One region of the Dorea sp. MB18-49 genome, then DNA from elsewhere that is predicted to be linked to it. Evidence: predicted binding sites of a transcription regulator. Region 1 holds the regulator's gene; each other region holds the start of a gene.
What was found. The regulator Rex, encoded in region 1, represses fermentation and respiration genes when NADH is low (regulators of the CRP and FNR family bind a similar motif). The targets are predictions, from matches to a motif close to ATTGTTAANTANTTAACAAT.

Region 1 (3,219 bases):
TTTCAAATTTTGCAAGGTCACCGGCCAAACCATGTACATATGTACCTAATCTGGCTGCTTTTTTCGTATCTTTTTCCTGCACCATAAAGCCTGCGATCACACCGGCCAGCACATCTCCCGAACCGGCTTTTGCCATCGCACTGTTCCCGGTAAGATTCAGGCAGATTTCATTTGCCTTATCTGCGATCAGTGTTCTGGAATCTTTTAATACACAGGTTACCTGATATCCGTCAGCGAATTTCTTCAGGATCTGTATCCGGTCTTCTCTAAGATCTTCCACAGGGATGCCTGTAAGTCTAGACATCTCTTTCATATGCGGCGTAAATATGAACTTCCGGTCTGCCAGCCGATCAAGAAGATCTTTGTTATCTGACAGAAGATTTAACCCGTCTGCATCAATCAGGCATGGAACATCCACGTACTCTATAACCGTCCGCAATAACTTCTCCGATGTTGTACTTCTTCCAATGCCGGAACCAATACACACACCGTCTGCCCACTTAAGAAGCTTTAGTACTTCTTCTTTATTAAATTCATCATAAGCCGTTATGATTGCTTCCGGCAGAAGTGTCTGCAATATCTCGCGGTTGTCCTTTGGTGTATAGATTCTGACAAGCCCGGCTCCTGTCATATAAGCCGCATGGGCATTCAGATATGCTGCACCTGCCATACCCTTACTTCCAGCGATCACAAGAAGCCTTCCATAACTTCCCTTATTAGAATCTTCCGGTCTTTCCGGAAGCATTCTACGATATTCTTCTCTTCCAAAAGAATGAATCACATCTGCATCCTGTAATAACGGCTCATGCGAAATGCCAATCTCTGCTACTGTTACTCTTCCTGCATATGCTCTGCCCTGCGCCAGTTCAAGGCCGATCTTTTTCACCTCGAATGTCACTGTATCATCTGCGTGGAATGCACAACCAAGCACACATCCCGTAGAGGCTGAAAGTCCTGATGGGATATCTACTGCAAATTTTGTACCCTGCATCTGATTCATACGTTCAATCACCTGACGATATGTACCTTCAATCTTACGGCTCAGTCCGACTCCGAACACGGCATCTATCACTATGCTGTAGCTGTTATCCTGCGGGATATCTTCTGTGATCTTACCACCACATTCTTTAAGACGTCTTATCTGTTCCCGTGTCTCCGGTGTACAATGCTCTGGATTGCCGACCAGATAAGTATCCACAGAACACCCCATATTCTTCAAGATCCTGGCGATGGCAAATCCATCTCCGCCATTATTCCCTGATCCACATACCACACAGACAGAAGAAAGATCCAGATTCTCACTTTGCATCGTCTGTACACAGGCATTTGCTGCACGCTCCATTAATTCCAGTGATGCAATGCCCAGTTCCTGAATCGCGTACTGATCGGCAGCCTTCATCTGTGCAGCATTAACCAGAAGTTTCATATATTTATTCATCTCCCATCAGATATATCTCTGCAACAAAAGAACGTGTAAAAATATGTCCGTATTCCAGACTACTCCTACACGCTTTCTTGTATTATAGTTTATTTATGGTCCTCTTTGTAACGACTGATATTGTATGACAACTGCATCAGACTTTCTGACAGATGCACATTCTCAACAACAACATTATCCGGAAGGTTCAAATCTGTATGTGCAAAGTTCCAGATCGCACGTACTCCGTTCTCAACCAGCATATTCGCAACTTCAATTGCTTTCTCTTTCGGAATCGTCAGAACTGCAATATCAATCTCATTATTCTGAACAAACGTTTTCAGATCATCCATCATACGGATCGGAACTCCACGGATGGATACTCCCTGAAGTCTTGGATTCACATCAAAGATTCCTTTCAGAATGAATCCACGGTTCTCGAAGGCTGCATAATTAGCCAGTGCCTGCCCAAGATTACCTGCACCAATGATAATAATATTGTGGTCTTCTTCCAATCCTAATATCTTTCCAATCTCTGTGTATAAATACTTAACGTTATAACCGTATCCCTGCTGTCCGAATCCTCCGAAATTATTAAGATCCTGACGGATCTGGGATGCTGTTACTTTCATCCGCTTACTCAGATCGTTCGAAGAAATCCGCTCTACACCATTTTCCAACAGTTCGCCCAAATATCTGTAATACCTCGGCAATCTTCTTATGACCGCACGAGAAATCTCTCTTTCTTCCAATGTTTTCACCCTTCCAATCATAGTCTGAAATAATTATATAAAATTGAAAGATTATTGTCAAACTATTGTTGAATTTTATGCAATTTCCGTTATAATAAAGTAGCATGTGTAAATGCATTTTGAGAATACCAACGTATCAATTATCCATAACTCAGGAGGAAATATATGATATTAGCATGTCACGGGATCCAGAAATCTTTCGGTGAACACCTCATCGTCAGAGATGGATCCTTCCATATAGAAGATCACGAAAAAGCAGCTCTTGTCGGACCGAACGGTGCCGGTAAGTCCACTCTGCTCAAAATGATTGTAGGCGAATTAGCCCCGGATGACGGCAACGTCATCCTGACAAAAGGTAAGACACTTGGCTATCTTGCCCAGCATCAAGAGATGCAAAGCGGTAATACGATCTATGAAGAAGTCCGCACCGCAAAGGCCGATATAATCGCTATGGAGCGCCGTATCCGCGAGATCGAGATGGAACTTAAGCATCTCTCCGGTGACGCCCTGAACGACCGTCTGGAAACTTACAACCGCCTTACGGCCACTTTCGAACGTGAGAACGGCTATTCTTGCAAAAGTGAGATCACCGGTGTGTTAAAGGGACTTGGATTTACGGAAAATGATTTCACCAAACCCGTCGACACTCTCTCCGGAGGACAGAAAACCCGTGTATCTCTCGGCAAGCTTCTGTTAACGAAACCAGACATTTTGCTTCTTGATGAGCCAACCAACCATCTAGATCTGAATTCAATTGCATGGCTTGAAACCTATCTTCTAAACTATCAGGGAGCTGTGCTGATCGTGTCTCATGACCGTTATTTTTTGAACAAAGTTGTCACGAAAGTTCTTGAAATCGAGCTTGGAGAACTTCGTACTTATATGGGAAATTACAGCGACTATGCAGCAAAGAAGCAGCAGCTTCGCGACATACGCCTGAAGGAATATCTTAACCAGCAGCAGGAAATCAAGCATCAGGAAGCGGTTATCGAAAAGCTTCGTTCTTTCAACCGCGAAAAATCCATCAAACGTGCCGAAAGCCGCGAAAAG
Region 2 (3,219 bases), on a different contig from region 1:
GCGATAAAATTGAGGAGAACTGCAAGGTATTTGAGTGGAAATTAAGCGATGATGAGACGCAGCTGCTGGAACAGGCTTTGAAAAAGACTATTATATAAGACTACAAAGGAAGACGAGGAGGAATAAACATTATGGAAGAGAAGCGTACCGGCTTATTTGAAAACGGTCTGATCTGGTTCGGCGCAGGGGTTTCGATCGCAGAGATCCTGACCGGAACATATCTGGCCCCGCTTGGCATGGGAAAAGGACTGGCGGCAATCATAGTAGGACACATCATTGGTTGTCTGATGCTGTTCCTGGCAGGAGTGATCGGCGGAAAAGTCAGAAAGAGTGCAATGGAGACTGTAAAGATGAGCTTTGGACAGAAAGGAAGTGTTCTGTTTGCGGTCCTGAATGTGTTGCAGCTTGTCGGCTGGACTGCGATCATGATCTATGACGGGGCACTGGCAGCAGACGGTGTGATGCATACCGGTAGATGGATCTGGTGTCTGGTGATCGGAGCACTGATCATTCTGTGGATTGTGATTGGAATTACGAATCTGGGCAGGATCAATACCGTTGCGATGGCAGCATTATTTATCCTGACACTGATTCTGTGCAAGGTGATATTTACGGGAAGCGGGGTGGGAACACCGTCTGACGACAGTATGACATTTGGAGCAGCAGTAGAGCTTGCGGTTGCAATGCCATTATCGTGGCTGCCGCTGATCAGTGACTACACAAGAGAGGCGAAGGAGCCTGTGAAAGCAACTGCAGTCAGTGCGGTTACATATGGAATTGTAAGCTGCTGGATGTATGTGATTGGTATGGGAGCTGCTATCATTACCGGAGAGTATGACATTGCACAGATCATGTTAAAGGCAGGTCTTGGCATCCTGGGACTTCTGATCATTGTATTTTCAACAGTTACAACCACTTTCCTGGATGCATACTCTGCTGGAATCTCCAGTGAGACGGTTGTAAGCAGATGGAACGGAAAGCATGTTGCTATCGTTGTGACAGTGATTGGAACGGCCGCAGCAATTGTATATCCGATGGATAATATAACGAATTTCCTGTATCTGATCGGTTCTGTATTTGCACCGATGATCGCTATCCAGATTGCTGACTTTTTCTTGTTAAAACAAGACAAGAGCAGTCGGGCAGTATATGTGCCGAATATGATCATCTGGGTGATTGGATTCGTTGTGTACAGAATTCTTATGAATGTAGATATGCCGGTAGGAAATACATTGCCGGATATGGTGATCACGATCATCCTGTGTCTGATCGCCGGGAAATTAATACCTGAAAAAAATCAGAAAGAATAAAAAAGTTAAGAAAAATGGCCGCTGTACCAGTAGTGAATAATCTGCTGGCGCAGCGGCCATTTTTTATGATTAAAATTCATGGACAAAATCTATCAACTTTCATAAAAATACTAATTTGTCTTTTATTTAACAAAATCATATAATCAAATTATAGAGAAATGCAAACAAATACAATTATATTTTTATGGAGGTTAGTAAACTATGAAAAACAATTTTCCACACGTATTCAGCCCTCTTACGATCAGAGGTATGACACTCAAAAACCGTGTTGTAATGATGCCTATGGGAAGTGATTTCGCCGGACATGATGGGAAACTGAGCGACGAACATATCAAATATTATGAGCTGCGTGCACGTGGCGGCACAGGGCTTCTGTACGTGCGAGACGTATCATTGACGGAACGGATGCCGGACGTTATATGGTATTGAATACCCTTGAAAGATTAAACTATCTTTAAAATATGTCCCTAAAAGGGAATCCCTTTCCAATATAAATATAAATACAAAGAAGCTTCGGAGAATCCTGCTACCTGTGATTCTCCGAAGCTTTTTGTGAAAATAACTATCTCCGGGTCCACTTCTATGATATGATATAGTATAACTGATCAATAAAAAAACAATTGGGGGAAATACGTAATGAAAAGTTTGCTGATTCTCGGTGCAGGCGGATTCGGCCGGATGGTAGCGGAGACTGCGCAGGCACTGGGGTATGAAAAGGTTGTATTTTTGGATGATGCGGTGAAGGATGAAGCGGTCATCGGAATGTGCTGTGATTATGAGATCAGGCATAAGGAGTATCCGGTGGCAGTAGCAGCATTTGGAAATAACAAGATGCGTCTGTACTGGACGGACAAATTGCTGGAAGAGGGGTATGAGGTACCGGCAATCGTGCATCCGTCTGCAGTTGTAAGTCCGAGTGCGGTGCTGGAGCCGGGCTGCTTTGTGATGCAGAGAGCGGTGGTAAATACCAATACCCGGATCGGGCGTGCGGTGCTGGTGAACAGCGGGGCAATCGTAGATCACAATTCAGTGGTATGTGCCGGAGCGCATGTCGGACTGGGAAGTGTTGTAAAGTCAGACTGTACGATCGAGAGCGGACGCAAAGTGGAGGCAGGAGAAGTGATCTTCTCAACCAGAAGGAAGATCGAGGGCGTGGACAGCCGGAGTCTGGAAGATGCCGTGTACGCATTTGGTTTCGGGCAGCAGTGCAGTTATGTGAAGCCATTCGGAGAAGGACACATCAATGAGACTTATGCAGTCTATATGCCGGGCGCAGATGGAAAGGATACGCCGCTTTATGTTTTGCAGCGCATCAATATTAATGTATTCAAGAACCCGGATCAGGTAATGGCGAATATATTCGGCGTTACGGAGTATCTGCGCGGTATGATCCGTGAGGCAGGCGGAGATCTGGACAGAGAGGCATTATCTTATATTAAGACAAAATCAGGAGAGAGCTATTTTGAAGATGCGGACGGACAGCCATGGCGCTGCCTGCATTATGTACCGGATTCTGTGTGCTATCAGATGGTGGAGAGACCGGAACAGTTCTATCAGTCGGCACTCAGCTTTGGCCATTTTCTGAAGCAGCTGGGGGATTATCCGGCTGAGAGCCTCTATGAGACGATCCCGAAGTTCCACGATACGGTGAAGCGTTTCCATGATTTCAAAGACGCACTGCGGAAAGATGTGAAGAACAGGGCAAGACTTTGCCGTGAAGAAATAGAGTTTGTACTGGCACGCGAGGATGACTGCGGTGTCCTTATGAAGCAGCTTGAGGAGGGAATACTTCCGCTCCGTGTGACGCACAACGATACAAAGCTGAATAACATTTTGTTTGATAAGAATACAGGAGAGGGACTGTGCATCATCGATCTGGACACGATCATGCCTGGACTTGCGGCAAATG
Region 3 (3,219 bases), on a different contig from region 1:
GTCTATTATGGTAAAAAAAAGAGACCACACCCTGACGAGTATGGCCCCTTTACCAATTCCTAATTCATATTATAGACACATTCTATTCTATATTTCAAGTGTTTTTTGAATTTTAAGTCATAATTCTAAATAATGATACACACCATGCCTCCATTACTGTCATTCACAACCTTTTGCATAGTATCCTGAAGTTTTTCCTGGCTTTCGTCATTAATAACTGCCATTTTATTCTTCATCCCGTCCATGACAAGTTCTTCTACTGTCTTTCCGAATATACTGGTTTTCCAGATACCTCCTTCCATTTTTTCCTCATTTTTAATATACTGGATCAAATCTTTCGCCTGCTGCTCATTTCCAACAATCGGGGCTATCTCCGTCTCTATATTAGCACGGATCAAATGAATGGACGGCGCCTGCGAATGAATTTTCACCCCATATTTATTTCCCTGTCTGATAATCTCTGGTTCATCCAGTACGATCTCTTCTTTTGTCGGGCTGACTACTCCATACCCTTTCATCCGGACTGCAGTAAATGCATCTTCTACATTTTCATATTCATTCTTTAAGATTGAAAGTTTCTGCATCGTCTTTATCAGATCATACTGGCCTGTGATCGTAGTTCCTGTCATCTCACTTAACATTTCATAATAATATTTTTCATACATGTGGATCTGAATGATAACACAGCCTGTATCCATCTGTATCTGTTCTACATACCAGTCTTTTATGTATGGACTTTCCGGTCTTCCGGTTAAAGCTGCCGCATCTCTGATCTCTTCCAGGTGTTCGAGGATTTTTTGTATATGTTCCAGAAGGTCCTGTTTGATCTTGTGTGTAACCGGAAGCATTTCCACCCATTTCGGTATATAAAACTGTACCTCAGATATCGGGAATTCATACAAAACGGCCTCCAGAATCCGATAAATATCTTCTTCCTTTATTTGTTCACAATTTACGGTCATTGCTTTAACTCCATATGTATCTTCCAGTTTTTTTGCCTTCTCCTTAGCCTCCTGGCCATGTGGTTTTTTTGAATTCACCAGTACTACAAATGGTTTTCGGATAGACTGAAGTTCTCTTATAGTCCGTGCCTCCGCATCTTCATAATTTTCCGGCAGAATATCTGTAATCGTTCCATCGGTTGTTACCACGATTCCTATCGTTGCATGTTCATGAATCACTTTTTGTGTACCGATCACCGCTGCCTTGGTAAATGGTATTTCTTCCTGATACCACGGAGTCTTTACCATACGTTCATGCCCGGCCTCCTCGTGTCCCGAAGCACCCTTTACCATATATCCGACACAGTCAATCAGACGGATCCTTACTTCAACATCCTGGTTCAGACGTATCACTGCAGCATCTTTCGGTACAAATTTGGGCTCTGTTGTCATAATCGTCTTGCCTGCCGCAGACTGAGGAAGTTCGTCTCTTGTCCGCTCTTTCTTATGTTCATCTTCCATTCTTGGCAACACCATTACATCCATAAAGCGTTTGATAAATGTCGATTTTCCTGTTCTTACCGGTCCGACAACGCCGATATAGATTTCTCCGTTTGTTCTCGCTTTTATATCTTTATATAACTGTTCTGTGTCCACTTTCCCTGCTCCTTCCCGTTGTGCTGTTAAAGTATATGCACTTCTTCGCTCTTTATAGAACTTGCACTACAGATCAATAGTCATTTTCTATCATTTCCGTATCTGTTTAGCATTTGTTTATGCATCTGTAATTTGTTAAAATATAAGCAAAGATAAAGTTTTATTACAAAAAGGAGATTCTTATTATGGAAAGACATCAGATTACCGGACACACCGAATTAATCGGTCTTCTGGCTTATCCAATCCGCCACTCGCAGTCACCTGCAACACATAATGCAGCTTACGAAAAGCTAGGTGTTGACATTGTAAATCTTGCATTTGAAGTAGATGCACCTGAACTTGAAGATGCAATCAAGGGCTTACGCGCACTGAAGATGCGTGGTGCCAATGTTTCTATGCCAAATAAGACAATCGTACATCAGTATCTGGATGAAATCTCTCCGGCTGCCAAACTCTGTGGTGCGGTAAATACCATCGTCAATAAAGACGGCTACCTGGTCGGACACATCACAGACGGTATCGGTTATGTACAGTCTTTAAAGGACAATGACATTGACCCTACCGGAAAGAAAGTAACAATTGTAGGTTCCGGCGGAGCTGCTACTGCTGTTGAGATCCAGGCTGCACTGGATGGTGTTGCTGAGATGTCTATCTTCGCAAGAGATGACAAGTTCAAACAGAATGCACTCGATACGGTAAAGAAAATTAACGAAAATACCAATTGTAAAGCAACATTCTACCCTCTGGAAGATCTGGATAAATTAAAAGAAGAGATGCATTCTTCTTATCTTTTCACAAATGCCACAGGCGTTGGAATGAAGCCACTCGAAGGAATCACTTATATTCCTGATCCTTCTTTCTTCCGTCCTGATCTTATCGTCACAGACGTTGTCTACGCCCCACACGAAACAGCAATGTTGAAAATGGCAAGACACGCCGGATGTAAAACAATGAACGGACAGGGCATGATGCTCTTCCAGGCAATTGCAGCTATCGAACTGATCCTCGGCAAGCGTGTGGACAGTGAATACATGAAAGAAAAACTGGGAATTTCCTACGTTTATGAAGATTAAGGAGAATTTTTTCTATGAACACTGTAAAAGTAAGAAATCTGGAACTCGGAAATGGAATTCCGGCAATCTGCATTCCTAATGTCGGAAAGACAAAAGAAGACATCCTTTCCCTTACCCGTACATATCTTGGCATGCATATGGATCTGATGGAATGGCGGATGGACTGGTACGAAGATGTTGAAGATATTGCAAAAGTCTCAGAACTCGTCAAAGAACTTCGTGATGTAATGGGCGATACTCCTCTTCTCTGTACCTTCCGTACAGACAAAGAAGGCGGCGTACATCCAATGTCCACAGAAAAATATGCCGACCTTAACAAAGCAGTTGCAGCAACCGGCAATGCTGATATTATTGACGTAGAGATCTTTACAGGAGATGACATTGTACGGGAGATGATTGATGCAATCCACGCTTCCGGTGCAAAGGTCATTGCCTCTAATCATGATTTTGACAAAACACCTGCCAAATCTGATCTCATTTACCGTCTCCGCAAAATGCAGGATATGGGGGCCGATATTCCTAAAATGGCTGTTATGCCACAGACCAAA
Region 4 (3,219 bases), on a different contig from region 1:
CTTCTTCCGAATACCTGATAAATGTAAAACAGGGTCAGAGAACCGTTCTTCTCTGACCCTGTTTTTTATTCATATCTTACATTAATTTTCTGAACAGATCTTTCAGATCTTCTACGCTTGCATCTTTCGGGTTACCCGGTGCACATGCATCTGCGTGAGCGGATTCAGCAAGGAACTGAAGGTCTTCTTCTTTCAGAGCTTCCAGTTTTGTAGGAATTCCGACATCAACAGATAATTTACGTACAGCATCTACTGCTGCTTTTCTGTATTCTTCTACTGACATATCATCTACGCCTTCAACGCCCATTGCTTTTGCGATTTCTTTATATTTCTCTCCTGTGCATTCTGCATTGTATTCCATAACGATTGGAAGCATCATTGCACACGCAACACCATGTGGTGTATCATATACAGCTCCAAGTGTATGAGCCATAGAATGTGCGATTCCAAGACCTACGTTAGAGAATCCCATTCCTGCGATATACTGTCCGAGTGCCATGCCCTCGCGTCCTTCTTTTTCATTGGCAACTGCACTTCTTAAAGATTTGGAAATGAGTTCGATTGCTTTTAAGTGGAACATATCTGTCATTTCCCATGCAGCCTTTGTTGTATATCCTTCAATTGCATGTGTCAGGGCATCCATACCTGTCGAAGCTGTCAGTCCCTTTGGCATAGAAGACATCATCTCCGGATCTACGACTGCGATAACAGGCATGTCGTGCGGATCTACACAGACGAATTTTCTCTTCTTCTCGACATCAGTGATAACATAGTTGATCGTTACCTCTGCTGCTGTTCCTGCTGTTGTAGGCACTGCAATGATCGGAACACATGGATTCTTGGTTGGTGCTGTTCCTTCCAGACTTCTTACATCTTCGAATTCCGGATTGGCAATGATGATACCGATTGCTTTGGATGTATCCATAGAAGATCCTCCGCCGATTGCGATAATATAATCAGCTCCCGCTTTCTTAAATGCCTCAACTCCGTGCTGTACATTCTGAATCGTCGGATTTGGTTTAATGTCAGAATATAATTCATATTCCAGTCCTGCATCATCAAGTACTTTTGTTACCTTTGTTGTCACATTGAATTTGATCAGATCCGGGTCTGAACATACCAGTGCTTTTTTCAGTCCTCTTACTTTAACTTCTGCTGCAATCTCTTTGATTGCTCCTGCTCCGTGAAATGATGTCTGGTTTAAATTAATTCTGTTTGCCATGATAACTGACACTCCTTTTATACATATTCTTTATTTGCGATGCGAAATATTTTTATTTTCTTGTTATCCGCATCTCTTTTCTTTATGTCTTTATTTTAACAACCTTTTTCTTGTTATGAAAGTTACAAAGTGATTATTTTGTAACTTTTGCATGTTACACTTTTGTTATTTTGTAACTTTTTTATGCTTTGTTCACAATACCATTCATTTTTATTTGTTATATAAATAACTTTGTTCTGTCCAGCAACAGCCATCGGAAGCTTCCTTCGAACGCATGGCGATACCAAAAAACACTTCTCTCGCATACTTTGGTATAAAAAAAGAACTCCCTTTTACAGGAGTTCTAATTTCTTAAATAGTGTTTCCAGCTCTGCCGGCATTGCTGCAACCAGATTTCTCGCCATCTCTTCCGGGCGCTTTTTCATATCTCCAAGTACCCACTGCGTTGTCATATATACAGATCCCTGACAATACATTTCCAGTTGGAAATGCAGATTCTCAGGAATTGGCTGTTTTGTCTTTTCCTGAATCTGGTTCTCATAGAATCTTAAGATCAGCTGAAAATCATGATCTCGCAGACAATTCTGATCATCATTACGAAAAGCAGCTTTGAAGAATAATTTTTCTTCTTCTATATAATGAAACTTATTAACAAGACCTTCATAAGCCGTCTTACCTTCTCCCATATGCTGGAACGATTCCAACAGGATCCGGTCAAAATACCAGTTGATCAGATCATATTTATCCTGAAAATTCCGGTAAAATGTCTGCCTTGTCGTTCCGCATTCTGTTACGATTTCTTTTACCGTAATCTTTTCTACCGGCATCTTCTTCATACAGTTTTTCATAGCGTCCGCCAGACGGTATTTCATTTTATCATGTTTTGTTTCTTCCAATTATATCATCCCCAGTTAGAATACTTTTGTCGTCCACTTACTCATGTCCCACACTTCATTCACTACATCCTGATAAAACTCAGGTTCGTGGCAAATTAAAAGAATACTTCCTCTGTACTCCTGCAAAGCTTTTTTCAATGAATCCTTTGCGTCCACATCCAGATGGTTTGTAGGTTCGTCCAGAAGTAATATATTCGTATCCCTGTTGATCAGTTTACAAAGTCTGACTTTCGCCTGCTCTCCACCACTTAATACTCTGACCTGACTTTCGATATGTTTTGTTGTCAGTCCGCATTTTGCCAGTGCCGAACGTACTTCATACTGTGTAAACGACGGAAATTCCTGCCAGATCTCATCGATACAGGTAGTCTTGTTCTCGCCTTTGACTTCCTGTTCAAAGTAGCCGATCTCCAGATTCTCTCCCAGTTCACAACTTCCGGATAAGGATGGAATCAATCCTAAAATGCTTTTTAATAATGTAGTCTTTCCGATTCCGTTCGTTCCAACCAGTGCTATCTTCTGTCCACGCTCCATACTGAAATTTAATGGTTTTGATAACGGCTCATCATATCCCGTTACCAGATCATGTGTCTCAAATAACATCTTTCCAGGTGTACGGCCATAACGGAAATGAAATTCCGGCTTCGGTTTCTCTGCCGCCAGTTCGATCACATCCATCTTGTCCAGCTTCTTCTGTCTGGACATCGCCATATTTCTAGTAGATACACGTGCCTTATTACGTGCCACGAAATCTTTCAGCTCACTGATCTCCTGCTGCTGTCTTCTGTAAGCAGCTTCCAGCTGCGCTTTCTTCACAGCATAGACTTCCTGGAAGTGATCATAATCTCCCACATAACGGTTCAGTTCCTGATTCTCCATATGATAGATGATATTGACCACTTCGTTTAAGAATGGAATATCATGCGAGATCAGAATAAATGCATTCTCATAATCCAGAAGATAGCGCTTCAACCATGCGATATGTTCCTCATCCAGGTAGTTGGTCGGCTCATCCAGAAGCAGGATATCCGGCTTTTCCAATAACAGTTTTGCAAGAAGGACTTTCGTTCTCTGTCCCCCGCTTAAGTCTGTAACATCACG

Region 2: NCY30_RS01000 (oxidoreductase) is a predicted target of Rex. The motif match lies at 1,425-1,444, and genes of this name have one in related genera.
Region 3: NCY30_RS05265 (shikimate dehydrogenase) is a predicted target of Rex. The motif match lies at 1,730-1,749, and genes of this name have one in related genera.
Region 4: fucO (lactaldehyde reductase) is a predicted target of Rex. The motif match lies at 1,436-1,455, and genes of this name have one in related genera.

Annotation. Positions count from the first base shown of each region.
Region 1 covers NZ_JAMOYX010000056.1:4,585-7,803, reverse strand. The annotation lists gene NCY30_RS13110 (NAD(P)H-hydrate dehydratase) at 1-1,426, opposite strand, end outside; gene NCY30_RS13105 (redox-sensing transcriptional repressor Rex) at 1,528-2,169, opposite strand; gene abc-f (ribosomal protection-like ABC-F family protein) at 2,335-3,219, shown strand, end outside.
Region 2 covers NZ_JAMOYX010000001.1:185,862-189,080, forward strand. The annotation lists gene NCY30_RS00990 (aldo/keto reductase) at 1-98, shown strand, start outside; gene cytX (putative hydroxymethylpyrimidine transporter CytX) at 132-1,310, shown strand; gene NCY30_RS01000 (oxidoreductase) at 1,512-1,739, shown strand; gene NCY30_RS01005 (PglD-related sugar-binding protein) at 1,947-3,219, shown strand, end outside.
Region 3 covers NZ_JAMOYX010000011.1:31,628-34,846, forward strand. The annotation lists gene spoIVA (stage IV sporulation protein A) at 126-1,598, opposite strand; gene NCY30_RS05265 (shikimate dehydrogenase) at 1,784-2,671, shown strand; gene aroD (type I 3-dehydroquinate dehydratase) at 2,686-3,219, shown strand, end outside.
Region 4 covers NZ_JAMOYX010000031.1:26,902-30,120, forward strand. The annotation lists gene fucO (lactaldehyde reductase) at 77-1,222, opposite strand; gene NCY30_RS09970 (TetR/AcrR family transcriptional regulator C-terminal domain-containing protein) at 1,555-2,094, opposite strand; gene NCY30_RS09975 (ABC-F family ATP-binding cassette domain-containing protein) at 2,134-3,219, opposite strand, start outside.